DNA from 2 places in the Stenotrophomonas sp. YJH_SMC_12-1 genome. Region 2 is predicted to be linked to the other one. Evidence: predicted binding sites of a transcription regulator. Region 2 holds the regulator's gene; the other holds the start of a gene.
What was found. Region 2 encodes HrcA, which represses chaperone genes, less so after heat shock. Its sites were predicted from a motif close to TTNGCACTCNNNNNNNNNGAGTGCNAA; they were not measured.

Region 1: the regulator HrcA is predicted to act here: its motif matches at 2,354-2,380, upstream of AC5P8Y_RS11085 (co-chaperone GroES).

What each region holds. Positions count from the first base shown of each region.
Region 1 is NZ_JCAFUD010000005.1:165,589-170,008, reverse strand. Features, by position in the region: gene AC5P8Y_RS11095 (DUF6445 family protein) at 1-155, opposite strand, end outside; gene groL (chaperonin GroEL) at 289-1,938, opposite strand; gene AC5P8Y_RS11085 (co-chaperone GroES) at 2,020-2,307, opposite strand; gene AC5P8Y_RS11080 (endonuclease) at 2,620-4,410, shown strand.
Region 2 is NZ_JCAFUD010000006.1:263,752-268,171, forward strand. Features, by position in the region: gene dnaK (molecular chaperone DnaK) at 1-1,221, opposite strand, end outside; gene grpE (nucleotide exchange factor GrpE) at 1,404-1,919, opposite strand; gene hrcA (heat-inducible transcriptional repressor HrcA) at 1,983-3,047, opposite strand; gene recN (DNA repair protein RecN) at 3,164-4,420, shown strand, end outside.

The sequences.
Region 1 (4,420 bases), on a different contig from region 2:
TCGGACAGGCCGTCCAGCTCCAGCCGTTCGAGCGAATTACGCCCGGGGAATGCCCCCTCCTGCGCCGGGTAGGTCAGGCCCAGCCCGGCCTGGCGCAGGCCGTGTGCATCGGCTGGAGAGAGGAAGTCGTCGACGACGATGAACGAGGTAGGCATGGTCTGCGAGCGTAGCGACGCGGCGCCATGGCGGCAACCGGGCAACAAAAAACCCCGCCTCGCGGCGGGGTTTTTCCGTGCATCGGGGAGACGCGCCGGCCAGGGCCGGCAACGTCCGACGCGGGCGTGGGCCTTAGAAGTCCATGCCGCCCATGCCACCCATGCCGCCCATGCCACCGGCGCCGCCCATGGCCGGCTCGTCCTTCTTCGGAGCTTCGGCAACCATGGCTTCGGTGGTGATCATCAGGCCAGCGATCGAGGCCGCGTTCTGCAGCGCCGAACGGGTCACCTTGGTCGGGTCCAGGATGCCGAACTGCAGCATGTCGCCGAACTCGCCGGTGGCGGCGTTGTAGCCGAAGCTGCCGGTGCCTTCCTTGACCTTGTTGATGATGACCGACGGCTCGTCACCGGCGTTGGCAACGATCTCGCGCAGCGGGGCTTCCATCGCACGCAGGGCAATCTGGATGCCGTGGTTCTGGTCTTCGTTGGCGCCCTTCAGGCCGGCCAGCGCGGTGATCGCGCGGACCAGGGCAACGCCGCCGCCCGGAACCACGCCTTCTTCAACGGCCGCACGGGTGGCGTGCAGGGCGTCGTCGACGCGATCCTTCTTTTCCTTCATTTCGATTTCGGTCGAGGCGCCGACCTTGATCACGGCAACACCGCCGGCCAGCTTGGCCACGCGTTCCTGCAGCTTCTCGCGGTCGTAATCCGAGGAGGTGTCCTGGATCTGGGTCTTGATCTGCGCCACGCGTGCATCAACGTTGGCCTTGTCGCCGACGCCGTCGATGATGGTGGTGTTCTCCTTGGAGACCTGCACCTTCTTGGCGCGACCCAGGTCCTTGATGGTGGCCTTCTCCAGCGACAGGCCGACTTCTTCGGAGATCACGGTGCCGCCGGTCAGCACGGCCATGTCTTCCAGCATCGCCTTGCGACGGTCGCCGAAGCCCGGGGCCTTGACGGCCACGACCTTGACGATGCCACGGATGGTGTTGACGACCAGGGTGGCCAGCGCTTCGCCTTCAACTTCCTCGGCCACGATCAGCAGCGGCTTGCCGGCCTTGGCGACGCCTTCCAGCACCGGCAGCAGGTCACGGACGTTGGAGATCTTCTTGTCGTGCAGCAGGATGAACGGGTCATCCAGGTCAGCGGTCTGCGACTGCTGGTTGTTGATGAAGTACGGCGACAGGTAGCCGCGGTCGAACTGCATGCCCTTGACCACGTCCAGCTCGTTGTCCAGGCCCGAGCCTTCTTCAACGGTGATGACGCCTTCCTTGCCGACTTCCTTCATCGCGTCAGCGATGATCTGGCCGATCGACTCGTCCGAGTTGGCCGAGATGGTACCGACCTGGGCGATCGCCTTGTCGTCGGCGGTCGGCTTGGAAATGTTCTTCAGCTCGGCGACGGCGGCCGAAACGGCCTTGTCGATACCGCGCTTGAGGTCCATCGGGTTCATGCCGGCGGCAACGGCCTTGGCGCCTTCGCGGATCAGGGCCTGGGCCAGCACGGTGGCGGTGGTGGTGCCGTCGCCGGCATCGTCGTTGGTGCGCGAAGCAACTTCCTTCACCATCTGCGCGCCCATGTTCTCGAACTTGTCAGCCAGTTCGATTTCCTTGGCGACGGAGACGCCGTCCTTGGTGATGGTCGGGGCGCCGAAGCTCTTTTCCAGCACGACGTTGCGGCCCTTCGGGCCCAGGGTGGCCTTGACGGCATTGGCGAGAACGTTGACGCCGCGCACCATGCGCGAACGGGCGTCTTCACCGAAACGAATATCCTTGGCAGCCATTGCATTTACCTCATTGGTAGCGCCGGACGATGCCCGGCGGCTGGGAGTTTGGGATCAGGTTGAAACAGGTCGCGCCGAGGCTCAGCCGATGACGGCGAGCACGTCGTCTTCGCGCAGGACCTTGTATTCGACGCCTTCGCTCTTGTACGAGCTGCCGGCGTACTGGCCATAGATGACCTTGTCGCCGACCTTCAGCGACGGCGCGCGCACGTTGCCGTTGTCCAGCGGCTTGCCCGGGCCGACGGCCACGACCTCACCCTTGGTGGACTTTTCCTTGGCCGAGTCGGGGATGACGATGCCACCGGCGGAGATTTCGTCGGCTTCGATCGGCTTGACCACAACGCGGTCGTGCAGCGGCTTGATGCTCATAGGAGACCTCTTAAGTGATTGATTGGTCTAAAAAAGTCCGGCGATGTTAGCACTCACCCCAGGCGAGTGCCAGAACCGCACGTGAAGAAACCCGACAACGTCGGGAGCAGGGCAGAGATGGAGCCCCGCCGCCCCCTTTCAAGGGCGGAATGAAAAAATTTTTTCCACCCGCGCGCCTCGGCCAAGGCGTCGGTCCTGGACAATTTCGGTGACAAGCGTCGCACTGTCAGATATCTGACGTTCATTTACGACAAAGTGTCACTGGATCGGCCTTAGGCTCGGTCACGCATTCCCAATCACAAGGAGTAGTCGATGCGATTGCTGTCCCCGCTTGCCGCCGCCTGCCTGCTGGCACTGGCCGCGGCGCCGGCCCAGGCCGAGGTCTTCATCAACGAACTGCACTACGACGACAGCACCGCCGCCGGTGACGTCGGCGAAGCCATCGAAGTGGTCGCTACCGCAGGTGAAGACCTGTCCGGCTACCGCCTCTACCTCTACAACGGCAGCAATCCTTCGGCCGCCACGGTCTACGCCAACAACCCGGTCCCTGCCGGCACCGCCGCCGGTTGCGGCAGCGCCAGCATCGCCGTGGTCAACTACCCGACCAACGGCATCCAGAACGGCCCGAACGACGGCATCGCCCTGGTCGACGCCAGCGGCAAGGTGGTCCAGTTCCTCAGCTACGAGGGCGCCATCACCGCCTCCGGTGGCCCTGCCGCCGGCATGACCAGCCAGAACATTCCGGTGGCCGAGACCAACAGCACGGCCCCCGGCACCTCGTTGCAGCTGACCGGCAGCGGCAGCCAGTACGCCCACTTCACCTGGGCCGAGTCGGCCAGGCAGACCTTCGGCAGCTGCAACAACGGCCAGACCTTCAGTGGCGGCGGCACCCCGGGCCCGAACACGCCGCCGTCGGTGTCCACCACCACCCCGGCGCAGGGCAGCAGCACCTTCCCGGCCGCCGCCGATCTGGAAGTGGTGTTCAGCGAAACCGTGAACCTCGCCAGCGGCGCCTTCGCGCTGAGCTGCGGTACCTCCGGCAGCGTGCCGCTGACCTTCCCGGCCAGCGGGCGCAGCGTGAAGCTGTCCACCAACACCGCGCTGGTGGCCGGTGAAGCCTGCCGCTTCGACATCCGCGCCGCGCGCATCACCGACCTGCAGGGCGCACACCCGGCGGCCGACAGCCGCATCGCCTTCACCGTGGCCAGCACCGGCGGCAATCCGGACCCGGGCAACCCGGGTGTGCCGGCCGGCTACTACTCCAAGGTCAACACCTCCAGCCCGAGCCAGCTGCGCTGCTCGCTGCACGCGACAATCAAGGGCCACACCGCCTACCCGTACAGCGGCTCGGGCACCAGTACCTGGACCATCCTGGAGATCGCAGACGAGGACCCGAACAACCCGAACCGCATCCTCGACGCGTATCGCAACCGCAGCTACGCCAAGGTGACCGATCGCGCTGGCAGCGGCAGTGGCCTGAAGTACAACCGCGAGCACACCTGGCCGAACTCGCTGGGTTTTGCCACCACCACGGGTGACAAGGGCCTGCCGTACGCGCCGTATACCGACACCCACATGCTGTACCTGACCGATGCACAGTGGAACGCCGACCGTGGCAACAAGCCGTTCGGCAAGTGCGACGCCAGCTGCGGCGAGCGCGCCACCGAGGCCAACAACGGCCAGGGTGGCGGCAGTGGTGGCTATCCGGGCAACTCCAACTGGGTGCGCACGCCGGACGGCAACACCGGCACGTTCGAGGTGTGGGGCAAGCGCAAGGGCGACATGGCGCGTGCGGTGATGTACATGGCGATCCGCTACGAGGGCGGCAAGGATGCAGCCACTGGCCAGTCCGAGCCGGACCTGGAGCTGACCGACGACCGCAGCAGGATCGTCAAGACCAGCAGCTCACCGGCCTACATGGGCCTACTGTCGACGCTGATCGACTGGCACCTGTCCGATCCGCCGGATGATGCCGAGCGTGCGCGCAATGACGTGATCTACAGCTTCCAGGGCAACCGCAACCCGTTCATCGACCACCCCGAGTGGGCGACCCCTGGCCTGTTCACCTCGGCCAAGCCGGCCACCTGCCAGCTGGCCAACTGACCGCGCAACG
Region 2 (4,420 bases):
GCCCATGGTCTCGATGCCCAGCGACAGCGGGGTCACGTCCAGCAGCAGCACGTCCTTGACGTCGCCGCCCAGCACGCCGCCCTGGATCGCCGCACCCAGTGCCACGGCTTCGTCCGGGTTGACGTCCTTGCGCGGTTCCTTGCCGAAGAACTCGGTCACCGCCTGCTGCACCTTCGGCATGCGGGTCTGGCCGCCGACCAGGATCACTTCGCTGATGTCGCTCGAACGCAGGCCGGCATCGTTCAGGGCGACGCGGCACGGCTCGATCGACTTCTTGATCAGGTCGTCCACCAGGGCTTCCAGCTTGGCGCGGGTCAGCTTGATGTTCAGGTGCTTCGGACCCGACGCGTCAGCGGTGACGTACGGCAGGTTCACTTCGGTCTGCTGGGCGCTGGACAGCTCGATCTTGGCGCGCTCGGCAGCATCCTTCAGGCGCTGCAGGGCCAGCGGATCCTTGCGCAGGTCGATGCCCTGGTCCTTGTTGAACTCTTCAACCAGGTACTCGATGACGCGGTTGTCGAAGTCTTCGCCACCCAGGAAGGTGTCGCCGTTGGTGGCCAGCACTTCGAACTGCTTTTCACCGTCGACGTTGGCGATCTCGATCACCGAGACGTCGAAGGTGCCGCCGCCCAGGTCGTACACCACGATCTTGCGATCCTTGTTGTCGCCCTTGTCCAGGCCATAGGCCAGCGCGGCCGCGGTCGGCTCGTTGATGATGCGCTTGACGTCCAGGCCGGCGATGCGGCCGGCGTCCTTGGTTGCCTGGCGCTGGCTGTCGTTGAAGTAGGCCGGCACGGTGATGACCGCTTCGGTGACCTTCTCACCGAGGAAGTCCTCGGCGGTCTTCTTCATCTTTTCCAGCACCTTGGCCGAGATTTCCTGCGGGGCCATCTTCTTGCCGTCGCTGGTGGCCACCCAGGCGTCGCCATTGTCATGGGCCAGGATGCTGTACGGGACGTGCGCGATGTCCTTCTGCACTTCGGCGTCGGTGAACTTGCGGCCGATCAGGCGCTTCACCGCGTAGAAGGTGTTCTTCGGGTTGGTCACGGCCTGGCGCTTGGCCGAGGCACCGACCAGGACTTCGCCGTCCTTGGTGTAGGCGACGATCGACGGGGTGGTGCGATCGCCTTCCGAATTCTCGATGACGCGGGCCTTGCCGCCGTCCATGATCGCCACGCACGAGTTGGTGGTGCCGAGGTCGATACCAATGATCTTGCCCATGGGGGAGACTCCTGAGGATGCTTGTTGGTGTCAGTCCGGCCGTTCGGCCGGTGGATGAATACGATGTGGGGGAGGCTCGTGGAACATTCAAGCCATCTCCCGAACGCTGTGTTCAGCGCCTGGAAAACCTTGCCAGGCATGGCCTGGCACAACCGGGACCGGGCAAAGCCCGGCCTGGTCCATCAATCGGCGGCCACCACCACCAGCGCCGGCCGCAGCAGGCGCTCGTTGAGCAGGTAGCCCTTCTGGAACACGGTCACCACGCTGCCCGGGGCGGCGCCCGGCGTCGGCACCTGGCTGATGGCCTGGTGGTGTTCCGGGTTGAACGGCTGGCCGATCGGGTCCAGCAGGACCAGTCCGTTGTCGGCGGCCACCTTCAGCAGCTGCTTGTAGGTCAGCTCCAGGCCTTCGCGCAGCGGGTGCGGGTCGTCGCCGGCGGCCTTCAGGCCGGCATCCAGGCTGTCGAACACGGGGAGCAGATCGCCCAGCAGCTTCTCGTTGGCGAACTTGCGGGCCTGTTCGATGTCACGGGCAACGCGCTTGCGCTGGTTCTCCAGGTCGGCGCGCTCACGCAGGGCATCGGCCTTGACCTGTTCGATTTCGGCGCGCAGGCGCTCGACTTCGTCGTTGACGCCGGCGGTGGCGGCCGCATCGGCGGCACTCTGCTGGGATTCGATATCTGGCTGTTCGTGGTTCATGTCTGGGTCCCTGGCGGTCAATCTCCGCCTCCACCCACCCTAGTGTGGGCGGGATGCTGCGTTTCAAGCGTCGGATGTTCCCGGCGGGCGGCCGGCTGGCGAAAACGCCGCGCCCAGTACATCGGCGGTAGCCTGGACCAGCGGGATCACGCGGTCGTAGGCCATCCGCTTGGGGCCGATCACCCCCAGCACGCCCAGCACCTGGCCATTGGCCGTGTAGGGGGCAGTGACCAGCGAGACGCCCTGCAGCGGCATCATCCCGGTCTCCTCGCCGATGAAGATGCGCACGCCGGGCGCCTGGATGGTCCGCTCCAGCAGCTGCAGGATCTCGCGCTTGCTGGAGAACAGCTCGAACAGCTCGCGCAGGCGCTCCAGGTCGGACAGGTCCTGCACCCCCATCAAGCGGGTCTGGCCCGCCACCAGCATGTCGTCGGCCGCCGGCTGCAGGGCCTGCTCGGCCAGCTCGATGCTGTGCGCCAGCAGCTGTTCCAGCTCGGAACGGGCATCGCGCAGTTCCAGCAGCAGGCGGGTGCGGATCTCGGCCATCGGCAGGCCGGCGAAATGGGCATTGAGGTAGTTCGCGACCTGCTCCAGCTGGCCCGGCGCGAACTCCTGCCGGGTCTCGATGACGCGGTTCTGCACCTCGTTGTCGGCAAACACCAGGATCGCCAGCACCCGGCGCCCGTCCAGCGCCACGAAGTCGATCTGGCGGAAGGCGAACTGCTCGCGTCGCGGCGCGCTGACCACGCCGACGAAGTGGCTCATCGCCGACAACAGCTCCGAGGCACTGCCGAGCAGGGCCTGGGTGCTGCCGCCGCCAGCCAGTTCCTGGCGCAGCCGGGCCAGTTCGCCCTCGCCCGGCGGCTGCATCTGCAGCAGGCTGTCGACGAAGACCCGGTAGCCATGTGCGGTCGGGACGCGCCCGGCGGAGGTGTGCGGCGAGGCCAGCAGCCCCAGGTCTTCCAGGTCACCCAGGATGTTGCGGATGGTGGCCGGACTGACCTCCAGCCCGGCCACGCGCGCCAGCGTCTGCGAGCCGACCGGCTCGCCGTCCTGGATGTAACGCGCGATCAGCGTGCGCAGCAGATGGCGCGCACGCGGGGCAAGCTGGTCGGGAGAACCGTGCATGGAATCAACCTGTGAGACACGGACACTAGATAATGGCGGCGCATCACCTTGGCAAGTCATTGGACCTCCCTCGCCCGCGTGCTAGCGTTGCGCGGCTGCTGATACCCCCCTTACCCATGCTCAGACATCTTTCGATCAAGGATTTCGCCGTCGTCCGCGCCACCGAACTGGAGTTCGGGCCAGGCATGACCGTGGTTTCAGGCGAGACCGGCGCCGGCAAGTCACTGATGGTCGACGCGCTGGGCTTCCTGTCCGGCCTGCGCGCCGACAGCGGCGTGGTCCGCCACGGCGCCGCGCGCGCCGAGCTTTCGGCCGAGTTTGCGCTGGAGCAGCTGCAGGCTGCACGCCAGTGGCTGGCCGACAACGAGCTGGACGACGAGGAGCAGTGCCAGCTGCGCCGGGTCATCCGCGCCGATGGCGGTTCGCGGGCCTGGATCAACGGCCGCCCGGTGACCCTGGCGCAGCTGGGCGACCTGGCCTCGCTGCTGGTGGAGATCCACGGACAGCACGAACAGCAGGCCCTGCTGACGCGCCCGTCGCAGCTGGCCCTGCTCGACGCCTATGCGCGCAACGAGAACGAACGCCGCCAGGTGCGACGCGCCGCCGCGGCCTGGCAGGCATTGGTCGATGAATCGCTGGCGCTGTCGCAACAGGGCGACGTCAGTGACCGGATCGGCTTCCTGGAGCACCAGCTGCGCGAGCTGGACCGTGAAGACCTGGAGCCGGAGTCGATTGCCGCACTCGGCGCCAGCCACCGCCGCCAGGCCCATGCCAGCGCCCTGCTGAGCGCCTGCCAGGTCGCCAGCAACCAGCTCAACGGCGACGACGGCAGCTCCGCGCTGGACCTGCTGCAGCAGGTGCGCCACGAGCTGTCGCGCCTGATCGAGCACGACCCGCGCCTGGGCGAGGTGGATGGCCTGATCGAGAACGCTTCGATCCAGCTGCACGAAGCCCTGTCGCTGCTGGATCGGGTGCATGACGACCTCGACGCCGACCCCGAACAGTTCGAGGAGAACGAGCGCCGCCTCGGCCGTCTGCACGACCTGGCCCGCAAGCACCGCGTGCCGATGGACGAGCTGGGTGCGCAGCGCGAGCGCATGCACGCCGAAGTGGAACAGCTGCGCGGCGCCGACGAACGCCTGCAGCGCCTGGCCGGCGAGATCGACAAGGCCGCCGCCGCCTGGCGCGCACAGGCCGAAGTGCTGACCGCCAGCCGTCGCAGCGCTGCTGCCGAGCTGTCGGCCACCACCACTGGCATCATCGCCGAGCTGGGCATGGGCGGCGGCCGGTTCCTGATCGAGCTGGAACCGCAGGACGCCGGCAAGCCCGACCCGCAGGGTGCCGAGCGCGTGGAATTCCTGGTCGCAGCCAAT